DNA from 2 places in the Paraburkholderia sp. SARCC-3016 genome. Region 1 is predicted to be linked to the other one. Evidence: riboswitches for the same ligand, from Rfam matches in the RefSeq annotation. Region 1 holds a riboswitch; the other holds the start of a gene.
The links. Region 1 has a riboswitch for ZMP and ZTP ahead of glyA (serine hydroxymethyltransferase). Riboswitches for the same ligand answer to the same signal wherever they lie in the genome.

Region 2: it holds a riboswitch for ZMP and ZTP, as region 1 does, so the genes downstream of both, QYH69_RS03385 (LysE family translocator) here and glyA (serine hydroxymethyltransferase) in region 1, are expected to answer to the same signal.

Annotation. Positions count from the first base shown of each region.
Region 1 is NZ_JAVHZD010000033.1:78,992-92,723, reverse strand. It holds partial or broken gene QYH69_RS28360 (chitinase) at 1-1,319, shown strand, start outside; gene QYH69_RS28355 (lytic transglycosylase domain-containing protein) at 1,342-1,890, opposite strand; tRNA gene QYH69_RS28350 (tRNA-Lys) at 2,673-2,748, opposite strand; gene ybgF (tol-pal system protein YbgF) at 2,916-3,665, opposite strand; gene pal (peptidoglycan-associated lipoprotein Pal) at 3,681-4,187, opposite strand; gene tolB (Tol-Pal system beta propeller repeat protein TolB) at 4,207-5,499, opposite strand; gene tolA (cell envelope integrity protein TolA) at 5,696-6,712, opposite strand; gene tolR (protein TolR) at 6,709-7,158, opposite strand; gene tolQ (protein TolQ) at 7,169-7,846, opposite strand; gene ybgC (tol-pal system-associated acyl-CoA thioesterase) at 8,002-8,508, opposite strand; gene ydfG (bifunctional NADP-dependent 3-hydroxy acid dehydrogenase/3-hydroxypropionate dehydrogenase YdfG) at 8,580-9,326, opposite strand; ZMP/ZTP riboswitch at 9,541-9,640, shown strand; gene glyA (serine hydroxymethyltransferase) at 9,864-11,111, shown strand; gene nrdR (transcriptional regulator NrdR) at 11,118-11,609, shown strand; gene QYH69_RS28295 (GspH/FimT family pseudopilin) at 11,924-12,484, shown strand; gene QYH69_RS28290 (hypothetical protein) at 12,481-12,939, shown strand; gene QYH69_RS28285 (PilW family protein) at 12,936-13,732, shown strand, end outside.
Region 2 is NZ_JAVHZD010000002.1:222,356-227,022, forward strand. It holds gene QYH69_RS03375 (M20 family metallopeptidase) at 408-1,865, opposite strand; gene QYH69_RS03380 (superinfection immunity protein) at 2,033-2,350, shown strand; ZMP/ZTP riboswitch at 2,474-2,579, shown strand; gene QYH69_RS03385 (LysE family translocator) at 2,603-3,235, shown strand; gene QYH69_RS03390 (YodC family protein) at 3,285-3,563, opposite strand; partial or broken gene QYH69_RS03395 (MFS transporter) at 4,119-4,440, opposite strand; gene QYH69_RS03400 (OsmC family protein) at 4,535-4,667, opposite strand, start outside.

The DNA.
Region 1 (13,732 bases):
CCCCAACCCCAACCCCAACCCCAACCCCAACCCCAACCCCAACCCCCGCCGCCTACAAGCCGAAGATCACCTATATCGCGGAACCTGCGGGCTATCCCACCGCCGCGGACTTCAGCAAAGCCGAAAGCGCGTTAGTCGCCCAATCGCAAGGGCGCATCGAGATCCTGCGCGACGCGCTGCGCGTGCTGCCCGATAGCGATGTCGATGCCGTCGTTCCCGGGCGTGCCGCCAATCCGTCGAACGTGAAGCGGGTCGAGTCGATCGTCAGCGAGCAGAAGTTCAACGAGCTGTTCCCGATAAGGAACATCGCCTACTCCTACCTGAACTTCCTGCGGGGCATCGCAAAGTTCCCCGCGTATTGCGGCGATTACAAGGACGGGCGTGATGCGAATGCAATCTGTCGAAAGCTGCTCGCCACATCGTTTGCGCACTTCGTTCAGGAAACCGGCGCGAACTGGCCATCGCTAACGCCGGCTCAGGCCAGATCCGGCTATCCGGATCACAACAATCCGGTGCTCGCGACGATGCCGCAGGATGCGGCGATCCCGACATGGCGGCAGGCGCTCTGGTATCTGCGCGAGTCCGGCTATGAGGAAGGCTCGGCGGTGGGCGCGTATCAGCAGTGCGCGCCGGGGTCGCATGCAACGAACTGGATCTTCTATGCGTGCGCGAAAAACAGCAAGGGTCAATATCTCGACTACTTCGGGCGCGGTGCCAAGCAACTGTCGTGGAACTATAACTTCGGTCCTTTTTCGCAGGCGCTCTATGGAGATCCGAACGTGCTGCTCGATAATCCGGGCCGCGTCGCCGACGCGTGGCTCAACTTCGCGTCCGCGGTGTGGTTCGCCGTCACGCCGCAGACGCCGAAGCCGCCGATGACGTGGGTCATCGACGGCACGTGGAAGCCCAACAATGTCGACCTCGCCAACAACATGAAGCCGGGCTTCGGCGCGACCGTATACATCATCAATGGCGGTATCGAATGCGGTGGTGGAGGCGCCGAGCGATCGCAGGTGCAGAACCGCATAGCGGCCTATAAGGAGATGGCGCGCGAACTCAATGTGACGATTCCCTCCGACGAGCCGCTCGGATGCGCGAATATGCGTGGCTTCGCCGAAGGATCGGCGGCCGCGACCCAAGCGTATCTGGACAAGGACTACTCATGGGCGAACGGCAAGCCAGTGACCGGCTGCAAGCTCGTCGATTATCAGATGCCCTTTTCGCTGATCACGCCGGGAGACTATAAGGCATGCACCGATTACTTCTTCAGAGGCAAGGTCGAATACAACGGTCAGATCGTGATCGACAACACGAAATGAATGCGCAGCGCGCATACGGACGCTAGCGCGTGTTGCGGTAGCGATTCGCGAGCAGCTTCACGCGCGAGACGTAGTCACGCGTCTCGGGATACGGCGGCACGTCGTGATAGCGGCCGACTGCGTTTTCGCCTGCGTTGTAGCCGGCCAGTGCTTCATCGAGATTGCCGTTGAAGCGCCCAAGCAGCCACGCCAGATACTGGACGCCGCCTCGAATGTTTTGCGAGGCATCGAACGCGTCGTGCACGCCGAAGCGGGCCGCGGTGGCCGGCATCAATTGCATCAGACCTCGGGCGCCCGCCACGGAAATCGCCTCGGGCTGGAAACCCGATTCCGCGTGTATCACCGCGCGCACGAGCGCTTGATCGACGCCGAAATCGAGCGCGGCGGCTTCGATTTCACGTTGATAAGCGTGCGTATTCAGTGCGAGCGATGCGATGTCGATGTCTCGCGTCGGCGCGCAGAGGAAGCATGTCGTCGAGAAATGCAATTGCACCAGCGGCACGCTTGATGGCAATGCGACCGGTTTGCTGCTCGAGTAGTAGTGGATGCCGTCTTCGATGTAGGAATACATGGTTGCCGGTGGTGTTGGTGGTGCATGAGCTGGTCTGGTTACCGGGGACGCGGTGCGAGCGCTGGAGGACTGCGCGATATAGAAATGCATCGGCACTGCATAAGACCGTATCGAACGACGCGCTGAATGCGGCACGGAAACCGCCGTCGCGCTAGCGGTGCGAGGCAAACCGTTGCCGCTGAAAGCGATGCTTGTTTTGCCATTGCCGTAAAGCGGCGCTCGGACCGCGCTTGTTCGATCGATAACGGTTTTCATCGAAGCGCATGTCGCTCCAGCTATCTGTTCCGTCGCATAACTAACGGTATCGTCGCTGCCATGGCACTTCAGCATCGCATGGCAAGGCGGCGTCGCGAGTAGTGCGAGTGGAAGCGTGCAGGCAAGAAGCGGCTTGTGTCCGGCGAGCCTGTTCTGTTCGGCGGCGAGTGAGCAGCACATACTGTCTCTTTGTGCTTTGCGTTGATTATCCGGAAGTCTCGTGCATGCATGCACGTAACAGGTTTGCTAGCGGCAAACGAACGTGCAAAACGGCTTGTGCGACGATCGGTGAATTGAATCTAGTGCAGATTCAAAGGCATCGCCAGTATCGATTGATGCCGATACGTTTCGACAGGCGGGGAGTTTATCGAAAATAAGGGTGGCTAATTAATTCACTCCACGCGCCAAGCGCAGCGAGCGGGCTTGGGTGCGCATCGCGCGCCACGATGAGTTCGTATTTGCAAAAGACGCGTACAAAAACAAAAAGCCCGGTCGAGACGACCGGGCTTTTTGCTTGATGCGGTTTTTGGTAGGCCGTACTGGATTCGAACCAGTGACCAACGGATTAAAAGTCCGCTGCTCTACCAGCTGAGCTAACGACCCCAAAAGAGAAGCGAGATTATAGCGATAGCCCTACGGCAGTGTCAAGGCTATAGAGGCCTATTCACGCCTGTCGATGCCATAGCGCAATGTGAGACCGGCCGCGCGAAGCCCGGTAAATCGACGCTGCCGCCGCTTGCCGCGGCGGCACGCCGGATTTGGCCGTCACACTACTTGATCTGCGAAAGCTTGCTTTGCGCAGATTGCGCGACATCCGAATTGCCGTATTGCGCGACGATCTGCTCGAGCGTCTTCTTCGCGGCGGCCTTCTGGCCCTGCTCGAGCTGGTTGTTCGCAATGGCGAGCAGCGCTTCGGGCGCGCGCGGGCTGTCCGGGTAGTTCTTCACGACCCCTTGCCAGATCGAGGTCGACCCTTTGTAGTCGCGCTGTGCGTACATCGCGTTGCCGAGCCAGTACTGTGCGGTCGGCTGATACGGGCTTTGCGGATACTTCGAGATGAAGCTGCGAAACGATGCAGCGGCACCCTTGAAGTCGCCGTTGCGAAACTGCTGCGACGCCGCGTTGAACGCGTCCGTTTCACCCGGCTGCACCATGCCCTGCACGCCGTCGACCGTTTGCTGCTGCGGCTCGAACTTCTTCAGCCGGCCGTCGAGGTCGGAGTAGTAGTCCTTCTGCTGCTTTTGCAAGATAGACAGCTGGTTCGTCAGATCTTCGTTCTGGCCGCGCAGCGTCGCGACCTGCTGGTTAAGCTGGTCGAGACGGTTCGACTGATCGAGGATCGTTCGCTGCGCGGCCGACAACTGGTTTGTCAGACTGTCGGTCTTCGTGCGCAGGTCGAGAATCGCCTGGCGGGCCTGGTCGTCGTCGAACAGGCCTGCATGCGCCGGCATGGCCGTGAAAGCCATGCCTGCCGCGCACGCTGCTGCGGCGAGCCGCAGCCGGGAGAAACGGTGTGTCATACGGCGCGTTACCCGTTACTGTTGGTAGACGAGATCGGCGCGGCGGTTTTGCGCCCACGAAGCTTCGTCATGACCGGTCGCAAGCGGCTTTTCCTTGCCGAGGCTCACGGCTTCCATTTGCTGATCGGGCACGCCCATCAGCGACATCGCGCGACGCACGGCTTCCGCACGCTTCTGACCCAGCGCGAGGTTGTACTCGCTCGTACCGCGCTCGTCGGTGTTGCCCTGGATCAGCACGTGACGCTGCGGATGCGACTTCAGATACTGCGCGTGTTGCTGCAGCAGCGGCTGGTATTCGTCCTTCACCGAGTAGCTGTCGAAATCGAAATACACGCTGCGCTTCGCGAGCGGGCTGTTCGGGTTGTTCAGTTCGTCGACGGTGACCGGGGCGACCGCGTTCGGATTCGGCTGGGCGTTGATGTTGCCCGCGGTCGTGCTCGTGGGCTTGGGCGTCGACGAGCAAGCTGCGAGCACGCCGACAACTGTCAGCGCGGCCAGGGTAAGACGCAATTTCGACTTCATGTTTTACTCTCCTTGTGTGTCATTGCATAAACGGGCCCCAGGACGGCTCGCGCACGCTGCCACCCTGAACGGACAGGACCTGCCGCGTCCGACCATCGGTCGATACAGCGGCCAACACGCCACGGCCGTTCACCTGAGTGGCGTAAAGGATGTACTGACCATTCGCCGCAAAACTCGGCGATTCGTCATGTGTTGTGTCGGTGAGCGCCGTCGCGACGCCCGACTGCAGATCCTGGATGTACAGCTTGAAACCGCCGCCGGTGCGCGAAATATACGCGAGTTGTTTGCCGTCGGGGCTCACGCGAGGGCTCGTGTTATAGCTGCCGGTGAAGGTCACGCGCTGCGCAGCGCCCGCGTTTTCGCCCGCGGCCGGCATTTTATAGATTTGCGGCTGACCGCCGCGGTCGCTCGTGAAGTAGATCGTCTGGCCGTCCGGAGAGAAATCGGGCTCAGTATCGATCGAGCTGCCTTGCGTCAGGCGGCGCAGACCGCTGCCGTCCGCATTGACGGCGAAGATCTGCGTGTTGCCGGTGCGCGAAAGGGCCAGTGCGAGCGTGCGGCCGTCCGGCGACCACGCCGGCGCGCTGTTGTTACCCTTCTGATCGGACACGATGATGCGGCGGCCGGTCGGCAGGTCGTGGATATAAACGATTGGCTTCTTCTTCTCGAACGACACGTACGCGACCTTCGTGCCGTCCGGCGACCATGCCGGCGAGATGATCGGCTCGGGGCTCGACAGCGCGATATGCGCGTCCTGCCCGTCCGAGTCGGAGATTTGCAGCTGGTAGCGGCTGCCGACCTTGATTACGTATGAAAGGCGCGTGGCGAAGACGCCGCGTGTGCCCATCAGCTTCGCGTAGATGTAGTCGGCTACCTTGTGCGCGCTCATGCGCAGACCGCTTTCCGGACTGACGAGTACGAGACCGCCGAGGTTTTCGCCCTTGACCGTGTCGTAGAGCTTGAAGCGCACTTCATACTGGCCGTCGGGGCGTTTGGTCACGCTGCCGGCGACGAACGCATCGGCACCCTTGGCCTTCCAGCTGCCGAGGTCGACCGTATCGCTCTCCGAAACCGGCGTGGACCCCGCGTCGATATTCGTGAACTTGCCGCTGCGTTGCAGATCCTGCCGTACGATCGTGCTGATCTGCTGTGGGGAACTGGTTTCGTTGGCAAAATTCGCGGTCGCGATCGGAAACTGCGTGGACCCGACGCCCGTCACGAGGACGTTCAGCTGTGCATGTGCCGCACCGCCTGCCGTAATCAGGCATGACGCCACCAGTGTTCGCAGGCCTAGCTTCGTCATCAAACTCATGCTTTATCGATTCCCCAAAGTACAAAAACCTTCACAACTGCAAACAGACACAAGCACGCAGAAATCGTTCCCGAAGGCTTGCCGGCCGTACCAGGCCTCGCTGACAGCTTTCAGCATGCCTTAAGGGCCGGGGCACGTCCGCGCATGTCGCGTCGCGTTCGGTCCACCGATACGTGCATGCGCCGCTTACCCCACATCAACCCGCCGGACGCAGCGTAATGGTAAAACTGGCCGGTGTCTTCCCATTTGTGTCTTGCGGCATCGGATCCGAACGCTGGACCGCGCGCAGCGCCGCGTCATCCCACTGCGAATTGCCGCTGCTGCGCGTGACGGTTGCCGACAGCAATGTCCCCGTCGGCGCGCAGCGCACCGAGACCACGGTCTCGAGCCCTTGCGTGTCGCCGGCCCAGACGATATTCGGCCGCACGCGCCGTTGCACTTTCTCCGCGTACCCGGGCGACGTGGCGTTGCCGCCCGCGCCGCTGCCCGTGCCGCTCTTCGCGAGGCCATTGCCGGTGGAGCCCTCGCCGCCCGCCATGCCTTGCAGTGCCGCGAGGCGCTGGCGGCGCTCTGCGTCGAGCTTCTTCGCCGCTTCGGCCTGGGCCGCTGCCTTCGCTTTCGCTGCCTTTTCCGCTTCGGCCTTTTTTTGCGCGTCGGCTTGCGCCTGTTGTTCCTTCTGTTGCTGCTCCTTCTGCTGCTCTTCCTGCTGTTGTTTTTTCAACTGATCCTGCTTCTGCTGCTCGGCCAGCTGTTGCTGCTTGAGCTTTTGCGCCTGCTGCTGTTGCTGCTGCTTCTTCAACGCCGCGGCCATCGCAGCCTGTTCGGCGGCGAGCTGCTGCTGACGCTTCGCTTCGGCTTCCTGTTGCGCCTGCAACTGCTGTTGCCGTTGCTGCTCGGCCAGCTGTGCTTCGCGCGCGGCCTCCTGCTGCTTGCGTTTCTTCTCCTGGAGCGCGATGTCCGCCTCCTCGTCCTGCACAAGCGGAGCGGGCGCGACCGGGGCGGGCGGGGGCGGAGCGACGCGAGGCGTCGACAGATCGGGCACCGACGTCCAGATTTCGGCTTCCGCGCCCGCGGGCGTGCTGTTTTGCCAATGGATGCCGTGATACAGAAAGAAACCGAGCAGCACGTGCATCAACGCCGCGAGCGCGAACGCGCGCCACGTGCCGCGCTCACGCGGCGGCTGCAACGGATAAGCGGATTTCTGGCGAATCATTGCGATTTGACGAGCAATCCAACGCGCTTGACGCCGCGCGCTTTCAGATCGGACATCACGTTCATCACGACCTCGTACTTCACGGTCTTGTCGGCGGCAATCACGACCGGCTGGTCGGGATGCGATTGCTCGCGGTCGGTGACGAAGCTGTTCAGGTCGGCCCGCGTCATGGTTTCCTGCTGCGTGGTGCCGGCGTCGTCCTTGTAACGCACGCTCATGTTGCCGTCGGCGCGGATATTCACGACCACGGGCGGCGTCTGCTGCTGCGGCGCGGCGCCGCCGACGGTGGGCAGATTGACGATCGACGGCGCGACGAGCGGCGCCGTCACCATGAAGATGACGAGCAGGACGAGCATCACGTCGATATACGGCACGACGTTGATGTCGGACATCGCGCGGCGCGAACGGCCGCCGCGCATGCTGGAACGGATCGATGAACCGGCCATCGTGGACTCCTTAGTGCGCCTGGCGCTGCAGGATATTCGAGAACTCTTCGATGAAGGTCTCGAAGCGGATCGCGAGGCGGTCGATATCGTGAGCGTAGCGGTTGTACGCGACCACGGCAGGAATCGCGGCGAACAGGCCGATTGCGGTGGCCGTCAGCGCTTCGGCGATGCCTGGCGCGACGTTCGCGAGGGTGGCCTGCTGCACGTTCGCGAGGCCGCGAAACGCATTCATGATGCCCCAGACGGTGCCGAAAAGACCAATGTAAGGGCTCACCGAGCCGACCGACGCGAGAAACGCGAGATTCGCTTCGAGCACGTCCATTTCACGCTGGAAAGCCGCCCGCATTGCGCGGCGCGCGCCATCGAGAATCGCGCCCGGATCGTTCAGGCGCTTTTCCTTGGCCTTCAGGAATTCACGCATGCCGGCTTCGAAAATGCGCTCGAGCGCACCGATCCGATGACGGTTGTTCGCGGCGCTCTGATACAGCGCCTGCAGGTCGCCGCCAGACCAGAAATCGCGCTCGAAGCGTTCGGTCTGGCCGCGTGCGCGGCGAATTGCGAACCACTTGCGGAAGATGAACGTCCAGGACATCAGAGACAGCAGCAGCAGGAGCGCCATCACTGCCTGGGCCAGCAGGCTCGCATTAAGAACGAGGGAAATGATCGATAGATCTTGTGTAGTGTTCATATAGGTTCGCTGTAACGTCCCGCTAGGGGCGTCCGGCTGAAAGGCGGATCGAAGCGTTCGGTGGGAGAACCGGAAGCTTCGGCGAACCCTTTCGCCGAACCATGCTTGGTCTTGTTCTGACCGTTACGAGTTCACTGGCCAGGTAACAACGGTGCTCACTCGTTAGCCGTTGACATGCCTGTCGTTGTATTGCTCGAGCCGGTGCTTGCGCCCGAACCGGGCGGCCCGCGCCGCAACGCGGCGAGGACGGCCGGCGCAATCGCGGCGGGCCGCAGCGCCGCTGCGTCGACGCAGCCGATGCGGATCGTGCCGGTGGCGAGCAGCGTATCCTCGCGCCACGCTTCCTGCACGAAATCGACCGTTGCGCGGCCGAGCCGTTCGATCCGGCTGACGATCGCGAGCGAGTCGTCGAGGCGCGCCGGCGACCGGTAGTCGAGTGCCGTGCTGCGGACGATGAAGAGCGTGCCGGTTTCGCTCGCGAGCCTGCCTTGTTCGATTCCGCAGGCGCGCAGCCATTCGGTGCGTGCGCGTTCGAAAAACTTCAGGTAGTTCACGTAAAACACGATGCCGCCGGCGTCCGTATCTTCGTAGTACACGCGAATCGGCCATGAGAAGCCGATTTCGGCGCCGGGCTGACTGCCAGAAGTTTTCATGCCGCGCATTTTACCGGAACCTGACAGGCTGCCTGCTTTTTTGGCACTTGTTTCATTCACTTTTCCCGCTCCGGGCGTGGTCAGCCGCGATGAACCGACAGGCCGGCGAACGACTGCGCAACCGGCATCAATTCGATCGAATTGATGTTCACATGCGCCGGGCGCGTGGCGACCCAGAAGATCGATTCGGCGATGTCTTCGGCCGTGAGCGGCTGCATGTCCTTATAGACGCCCGCAGCCTTCACGTCGTCGCCGCGAAACCGCACGTTCGAGAATTCGGTGCCGCCGCACAGGCCCGGCTGAATGTCGGTCACGCGCACCGCGGTGCCGGTCAGGTCCGCGCGCAGATTCAGGCTGAATTGCGCAACGAACGCCTTGGTCGCGCCGTACACATCGCCGCCGGCATACGGCCAGCTGCTTGCGACCGAACCCAGATTGATCACGTGGCCGCGGTTGCGCGCGACCATGCCCGGCAGCAACGCGCGCGTCACTTGCACGAGGCCTTTGCAGTTCGTATCGATCATCGTTTCCCAGTCGTCCAGATCGGCCCTGTGGGCCGGCTCGAGCCCGAGTGCGAGCCCCGCGTTGTTGACCAGCACGTCGACCGCGGCGAAGCCGTCGGGCAGTGCGCCCGACAGCGCCTGAACAGCCGCGCGGTCGCGCACGTCGAGCTGCAGCGGCAGCAGGTTCTCGCCGAGTTCGCGGGCGAGGGCATCGAGGCGGTCCTTGCGGCGCGCGGTCGCGACGACGCGATGGCCGCCTTTGACAAAAGCACGCGCGATGGCAGCGCCGAATCCGGCAGACGCCCCGGTGACAAAGACGATCATTCCAGTTTCCGGTGGGTTGAGAAAGGCGACAAGCCTACTTCCATTGCGGCGCCCGATCAACCGCGCCGCGACGGCCGGATCGGGCGGGCCGCCGGATCTCGTGCCGGGCGCCGCAAAGTGGGCGCAAGTAGCGAATTCGTCAGGCTTTTTTGCGTCGCTGCAGGCGCCGTGGGGCAGGTTGCCTATTCGATGCGCTTCCAATAAACTAACGCGCTCATCCCTGCGTGACTGGCGATAGAACCCTACGGGTTCAAGGTGGAACAACCCACCGTGAAGCGCGGGGCTCCGTTTTGCCGTTCGCCTGGGCAGCTGTGATCCGCGCGCAATTCTTCGTGCTGCCGGTCGCTGGCCTGCCTCGCGTGTGCGGCGCCTCTGCAGTCCGCATATCCAGGCTTCCAGTTTCCTGCCGCACCGCGCGTGAGCTTGCGCGCTTTGCGCACGCCTTTCGCGTGCCGCTTTGTATGCTGTCATGCGCAAGATCGAACGCATATGCACGTGCGGAATCACGGTCAACCGAACATTCTCAACGGAACGCACATGTTTGATAAAGCCCAAAGCACCATTGCGAACGTCGACCCGGAAGTCTGGCAGGCGATCGAGCAGGAAAACCGTCGCCAGGAAGAACACATCGAGCTGATTGCGTCGGAAAACTATACGAGCCCGGCCGTGATGGCCGCGCAAGGCTCGCAGCTCACGAACAAGTACGCGGAAGGGTATCCGGGCAAGCGCTATTACGGCGGTTGCGAGTATGTCGATATCGTCGAGCAGCTCGCGATCGACCGCGTCAAACAGCTGTTCGGCGCCGAGGCGGCGAATGTGCAGCCGAACTCGGGCTCGCAGGCGAATCAGGGTGTGTTCTTCGCCATGCTCAAGCCCGGCGACACGATCATGGGTATGAGCCTCGCGCATGGCGGCCACCTGACGCACGGCTCGCCCGTCAATATGTCGGGCAAGTGGTTCAACGTCGTGAGCTACGGGCTCGACGCGGCTGAAGACATCGATTACGAAGCGGCCGAGAAGCTTGCTCACGAACACAAGCCGAAGCTTATCGTCGCGGGCGCGTCTGCGTTCGCGCTGCGCATCGACTTCGAACGGCTTGCGAAAATCGCGAAGGCGGTCGGTGCCTATCTGATGGTCGACATGGCGCATTACGCAGGTCTCGTTGCCGCCGGCGTCTATCCGAACCCGGTGCCGCACGCCGACTTCGTCACCACCACGACGCACAAGAGCCTGCGGGGCCCGCGCGGCGGCGTGATCCTGATGAAGGCCGAGTATGAGAAGCCGATCAACTCGGCCATCTTCCCCGGCATCCAGGGCGGACCGCTGATGCACGTGATCGCCGCCAAGGCCGTGGCGTTCAAGGAAGCGTTGTCGCCGGAGTTCAAGGAGTATCAGCAGCGCGTGATCGAGAACGCACGCGTGCTTGCCGAAACGCTGGTGAAGCGCGGCCTGCGCATCGTCTCGGGGCGCACCGAGAGCCACGTGATGCTGGTCGATCTGCGTGCGAAGCACATCACCGGCAAGGCGGCCGAAGCGGCGCTCGGCGCCGCGCATATCACGGTGAACAAGAACGCGATTCCGAACGACCCGGAAAAGCCATTCGTGACGAGCGGCATTCGCCTCGGTTCGCCCGCCATGACGACGCGCGGCTTCGGCGTCAAGGAAGCCGAAGTGGTGGGTAACCTGATTGCCGACGTGCTCGACAATCCGGAAGACGCCGCCACCATCGAGCGCGTGCGAACGCAAGTCGCCGAGCTGACGAAGCGCTTCCCGGTCTATCGCTAGCCGACCATGCGCTGCCCGTTCTGCCGGCACGACGATACGCAGGTCGTCGACTCCCGCGTATCCGAAGACGGCGCCGCCATCCGGCGGCGGCGCCGTTGTCCGGCTTGCGACAAGCGCTTCACCACTTACGAGCGCGTCGAGCTCGCACTGCCGTCGGTCGTGAAGAAGGACGGTAGCCGCGTCGAGTTCGACCGCCGCAAGATCGTCTCGAGCATGAAGCTCGCGCTGCGCAAGCGGCCCGTTGCGGCCGACGCAATCGACGCCGCCGTTGCGCGCATCGAATACCAGTTGCTCGGCAGCGGCGAGCGCGAGGTACGAAGCGAACGGCTCGGCGAACTCGTGATGAACGAGTTGCGCGCGCTCGATACGATCGCCTATGTGCGCTTCGCGTCCGTCTACCGGCGTTTCGAAGACGTGTCCGAATTCGAGGATGTGATCGAGGAGTTTCGCCGGATGGCTTCGCCGCCCGGTCCGCCCAAACCCCGGCGCAAGCGCTGATTGGGCTGCAACCCACGGTGCAGCTCGCAGGCCTTCCGTTCGCGGTGCAGCAGGCTGCTTCGGAGGCAATGCGGAAGCGGCCAGATGCTCGCCGGCACTCTGCGCCACCGCATCGGCCATCAATTCGATTTGCTGCATTCTTCCCCCTTCCCGACCGTCGGGTCTCTTCGATGCGTTACCGTCGTGCCGCGTTCGACCGACACGCAATGTTGCGTGCGTTTGCCTTTGCGCGCTACCTGGCCATTCGGCATATTGTTAGCACCCTGAAGCAAAGGTAGATTCGCAGCCATCGTTGCTGACAACGGAGGCTGACGATGAGAAACGATGGCTGGACGAGATGCGTACGATGCGGCTTCACGCTGCTCGAAACGCTGGCGGTGGTCGCGTTGCTGGCTCTGCTTGCAGCGATGGCGACACCTTCGTTTGTCGCATGGCAGATGCGCGATCAGGTGGAGGCGCGTGCCCATGCACTGCTCTCAACGCTTGCTTACGCACGCAGCGAGGCGATCAGACAGGGCGTGCGCATTACCGTGTGCCGCATCGACGCGGCGAGACACTGTCTTGCCGCGGGGCAGGCCTGCCGCTCCGGTGCGGTTGACTGGTCATGCGGTTGGGCTGTGATGATCGAACGGGCGGGCGCCATGTTCGCGCTGCGAGCGCAGCCGGAACTCGCGGCGGTCAGCATCGCCGGCGCGTCGACGAATCTCACGTTTACGCCGCCCGCGGGACAGACGATCGGCAGCTTTCGCAGCTTCGATCTCGCGCCGCGCTTTTCGTCGAAGGCGACACAAGGCAACGCGTGGCGCCGTTGCATCCGGATTGCCGCCGGCGGACGCGCGCGTATCGCCGAGGGCGCTTGCGGAGCGTCGGCATGAAGATCTCACGCTTGCACTTGCGAACCTCGAAGGCCGGTTCACGCACCGCTTGTACTCGTGGCGAATCGCTGATCGAAGTCATGCTTGCGGTCGTGTTAACCGCGGTGACCGCACTCGGTCTGATTGCCGCGCAACTATGGATGATTCGCGATGCTCGAGCAGCGGCGGCGCGTGAGCACGCAGCGCTCGTTGCAGACGCGCTCGTCGAAGCGATGCACGGTGCGTCGCGCAGCAGCGCGGCGCTCGCGCAATGGCGTACCAGAGCGGGCTATCTGTTGCCGCAAGGCGAGGCGTCAGTGAGCGGCAGCGCCGATCGGATATCGGTGGCGCGCGTCACGTGGCACATGCTTGCCGGTGCACCGCGTTCGGGCGAAGTGATCGACATGCCGCCGCCATGCGGCGATGTCGCGATGCCGGCTGGCACGGCCTGTGTCGTGCTTGCGTTTGCCGAATGATGCGATCGGTTCTTCGCATTCGCGGGCACACGCTGCTCGAACTGACGATCGCGGTGGCGCTCGGCCTGATCGTGACAGCGGGCGCGATATCGCTGTACCGGTCGCAGCGGTTCGCTCTCGTGCGCGCCAACGATGCTGCGCAGATGCACGAAGCCGGGATGACGGCCCTCACGCTGATCGCGCTGCAATTGCAGATGGCCGGGTTCGCGCCTGTTGATTCTCCGTCGGCGACCCTGCTGTTCGCCTCCGGCGCTCTCTTTGGCTGCTCGTCTGCGCGTCCGGCCGGAGCAGACGATCGTCTCACGTGCGAAGCGCTCGCGAGCCGCTCGGATGGCATCGCGATCCGGTATATCGCCGACAACGTATCGACGTGGCCGTCCGCCGCCGCGCAGCCGACCGATTGCCTCGGCCAGGGGCTCGCGCACACGCTTGCCGACGCGCCGGGTGCACCGGTCGTCAACCGCTTTTATGCGAGAGCAAGCGGCTCGACGGGGGAGCCCGAACTTTACTGCGAGGGCAGTGGCAGCGCAGGTTCGTCGCAGCCGCTTGTCGAAGGTGTCGAACGGTTGCGGTTTCGCTATTGGCTGGCCGGCGCGTCCGCGGCGCTCGATGCGTCCGCGCTCACGCTCGCCCAATGGCGCAGTGTGGTTGCGGTCGATGTCTGCGTGCTCGTGCGCGGCGCCCGCGACGCCGCACCGAGTCGCTATGTCGATTGCGACGGCGTGTCGTTATTGGCCCCGGACAAGCGCGCTCGTGAGACGTTCTGGCGGCGCGTCGCGATCCGCAATAACAG
Region 2 (4,667 bases), on a different contig from region 1:
TAACACTTCAGCACAATTAATGGAGTGCGCGCGCCAGACCCGCCAGCGCGACTTTGCGGTAACTCGTACCGACATTCCGTGACGCAAACGATTGCGGGGGAGCACGTACAGCGACACACCCGATCAGGCCCGCCGCGGCATGGATGGGCATAACGCCATTAGAACCTTTGCTTCAATTTTTCTGTGGAAATTTCATCCCATTTATGCAATGCGAAGCGGATATATTCCCGGCGCATTTTTATTCGAATTACCGGAGAGAAGTGAATAGCGCCGGGGGACCGGCGCGTGGGGCTGCGGGCAGGATGACGGCCGCGGCAGCGCACGGCCGGGGATGCGACATTTCGGTGTACGTGGCGACGATGCACATGCTCTGTGCACGACCGCATGCGATCAGGAGACCCGAGCGTTCACGGCGCGGCCGCGATCACTTCGGCCACGCAGGCCGTAAGCTTCTTGCCGTACGGTACGTGCAGGAACTCGTTGGGACCGTGCGCATTCGACTTCGGTCCGAGCACGCCGCACACCATGAACTGCGACTGCGGAAAGCCCGCTTTCAATACGTTCATCAACGGGATCGTGCCGCCCTGGCCGATATAGGCGCAGTCGGCGCCGAAGTGCTGTCGCGATGCGTCGTTCAATGCGGCGCCGAGCCAGCTTGCGACGTCCGGAGCGTTCCAGCCGGTCGCCGCGCCGCTGTCGGGCTTGAACGTGACTTTCGCGTTGTAAGGCGGGTCGAGTTCGAGCAACGCTTGCAGTTCATTGACAGCCTTGCTGGCGTCGACGAGCGGCGGCAGCCGCAGCGACAGCTTGAACGCGGTGCGCGGGCGCAGTACGTTGCCCGCGTCGGCGAGCGACGGCAGGCCGGCCGCACCGGTCACCGCAAGCGACGGGCGCCACGTCGAATTGAGCAGCGCGTCTTTCGGGTCGGTAGTGGTCGGCAGCACTTGCCGGCCGTCCTGACCGCACGCCCAGGGCATTTTCTTCCACACGTCGTCGCCGAGTATCGTCGCGGTCGCTTCGGCTTCGCGCATTCGCTCGGGCGGTATCGGGCAATGAAAGCCTTTTGGCAGCAGATTGCCCGTCGATGCGTCTTCGAGCCGCTCGAACAGTTGCCGCATGATGCGGAAGCTCGAAGGCGCAATACCGCCGTAGGAGCCCGAATGAATACCCTCGTCGAGCACCTGCACCTCGAGGTCGCCCGAAACGAGGCCGCGCAGCGACGTGGTGAGCCAGAGCTGGTCGTAATTGCCCGCGCCCGAATCAAGGCACACGACGAGGCCGACTTTGCCGAGCCGGTCGCGCAGTGCATCGACATACGGCAGCAGGTCGTAACTGCCCGACTCCTCGCAGGTTTCGACGAGCCCGACGCAGCGCGGCCGTTCGACGCCTTGCGCATCGAGCGCCGCGAGCGCGGTGACACTCGCGTAGATCGCGTAGCCATCGTCGGCGCCACCGCGGCCATAGAGCTTGCCGTCTTCGAGCTTCGGCACCCAGGGGCCGAGGTCGTTGCGCCAGCCCGCGAATTCCGGCTGCTTGTCGAGATGCCCATACAACACGATGGTTTCGGTGCTGCCCGAGCGCGTCGCAGGCGATTCGAAGAAGATCACCGGCGTGCGGCCCGGCAGCCGCACCACTTCGAGCTTCAGGCCGCGCACCGGCTGCGTTTCGGCCCACTTGGCCGCTTCGGTGACGACGCGCTCGATATAGCCGTGCTTCTGCCAGTCAGGATCGAACGCCGGGCTTTTGGCCGGGACGGCGATGTAGTCGGTCAGCGCGGGAACGATCTCGTCGTTCCATTTGCGCTCGACGAAATCGCGCAGCGTGTTGGGGTCCAGTTTCGATTGCGTAGTGGCGTCGGAAATCATCGCGGCATGTCCGGTCGGTGAAAAAACACATGATAGTCCCGATCATGCGCGTCGCCGCGAAGGCGCGTCGCCGCGCGCCGCATGCGGCGCGGTACGGCTCCGCGCTGCGCGAGCGCAGCGTTCGCGCGACAATGGTGCATTCGTCATGCATGCCCCCTGGCAATCTCATGGAGAATCTCGTCATACAAGGCGTCGCGGCTATCGTCGCGCTCGGCATCTATTTCCTGCCATCGATCATCGCCGACCGGCGCAAACGCTACGATCTGCTGACTATCGCGCTCTTCAACGCCGTGGTCGGCTGGACCGTGTTCGGCTGGCTGCTTGCGCTTTATTGGGCGCTACAGCCGAATCCGCCGAAAAACGTGGCCGGCGAAATCGTGAAGTCGCGCAAGATCGTGAGCATGCGCAAGTTTTCGACGATGCTCGCCGATCGCGTGCGCCTGCGCTCGTCGCGCACCGAGGCGCGCGAGCGTTCGTCGAAGTGAAGTGTAAGGTGTGAACGGTGAGGGCCGGCCGCCGCCTCTGCTGTCGGGCGGACATACCGCTGAATAGGCTTCCTGTCGACACGTGCATGGGCCGGCGCAACAGCTGTTGTCATGGGATAATCCTGCGGTTCGCGCAACTGGCGCTACGAGATGGATCACCATCGGGGAACGCGAACCGCACTCCGCCGCTGGCCGGAATCGCGAATCGCCGCGCGCCTGGGCATTGCCTCGATCTTGTCACGGAGACATGCAATGCCCGAACACACCTCTCTTCTCGCTTTCGGCCTCGTCGCACTGGGCATGGCACTGACGCCCGGCCCGAATATGGTTTACCTCGTCTCGCGCTCGATCTGCCAGGGACGCACGGCGGGGCTGATTTCGCTCGGCGGCGTCGCGCTCGGTTTTGTCGTCTATTTGTTGTGTGCGGCCTTCGGCATTACCGCGCTGCTGCTTGCCGTGCCGTTCGCGTACGACGCGCTGCGCTTCGGCGGTGCGCTTTATCTGTTGTGGCTCGCATGGCAAGCGGTAAAGCCCGGCGGACGTTCGCCGTTTCAAGTGCGCACACTGCCCGCTGACAGCCGGGGCAAGCTGTTTGCGATGGGCTTTGTGACCAATCTGCTGAACCCGAAAATCGCCGTGCTTTATCTGTCGCTGCTGCCGCAGTTCATCGATCCGCTACACGGCAGCGTGCTCGGCCAGTCGCTCGCGCTGGGCTTCGTGCAGATCGCGCTTAGCATGTGCGTGAACGCGGCGGTCGCGATGACCGCGGGTTCGATTGCCGGGTTTCTTGCGCGCCGGCCGACATGGCTCGCGGTGCAACGCTGGATGATGGGCACGGTGCTGACGGGTCTGGCCGTGCGAATGGCCATGGAGGCGCGGCGCTAGGCCGCTTACCGACAGGCGCGCTCGGGGAAGCGCGCCTCGTTTGCCTCGCTCACGGAAGCACGACCCGAATGAACTTGTGCAGTTGCACCGAGCCGGCCGGAATCGAGCGCGGCTCGCAGCGCACGTTCTCGTAATCGAAGATGTCCTGGCGTAATTCGCCGTGCTCGTCGAACCACTGGCAGACAAGCCGGTCGGCAGCCGAACCGGCCACCGGCCCTGCGTAAGTGACCGTCATGCGCGGGCCGCCGGCCTTGAGCGTGACAACATCGCCAACGTTGAATTGGCCGGCACGCGTCGTATCGAATGGTTTGAGAGTAGCAGTCAGCATGATGTCCCCGTTATAAGCGTAAGCGTCGAGCCGTCTGATCAAACACTGCCGTAAACGCACCACCGTCGAATCAATTGAAAGAGTGCCGCAAGATTATCAATCGGATTTTCCGCAAGCAAGCTTTTTCTAAAAAGACACTGAGGCCCGCGCGAATTAAGTGACTTTATAAAATATTTTAGAACGCGTGTTCAGCATATGGGATGCCAATGTCCGTCAGTTCCGCGCCCCGGTTCTGTAAGAGTTAGTGCCCTTGTGGCAGGGGTCTGAAGGGTGCGACCAACACGACTGTAATCTTCCCTGACTGGGGGATGTCATACGCGCGTAATAATATTCGCTAACTCGCAATGCGCAAACTTAATCGCCCATAATCCCGATCACCAATAAACCGACCGATCATTGCTGAACAACGATATATCGGGCGGCGTCAGAAATTCGGCAAAAGATCGCATTATTTACGGGTAATTACCGAGGGTCGGTTGGATGCGTGAAGAATATTTTCCGGACGCGCCGGGTTTCTGCCCGATACACGCGCAATTGTTCAGTGCACGCGACTTGTCGGCGCGCGGCCCATCCTGCTACGATGAAGCCGACGGCGAGCAGCGCAAAGCCCAATGTCAGCACGTGTGTGCCGATACGCGCGACGACCGCGGGCAAGGTCAGCGGCGCGAACGCGAAACCGATCGCAAACGCATGACCGCAAGGCCTGCTTCAGGCGGCGTCCAGTGCAGTCCCGTTTGCAGGTAGATGCCGTACGTCAGGAGAATGCACTGTTGCGATAGAACAGGAACGCGACGACGAGCCCGATAGAGAACGCAGGATTACCGAACAGTTGCAGGTCGACGAGCGGGAAGCCGCCGTGGCGCACGATTCGCTGCTCGATAACGCTTCGTCGTGCGGCTGCTCGACAGCTGGCTACTGTTGCCGCGGCACGGGTCGTTCCTGTGCCGCGGCATCCCCCATTCCGGACGCGTTCAGGTCTCGAGCTTTGCGTCCATCGTGATCGTGGCGTTCAGTACCTTCGAGATTGGGCAACCGGCTTTCGCGTCCGCGGCAGCCTTTTCGAATTTAGCCTCATCGCCTCCGGGGATTTTCACTACGACATCG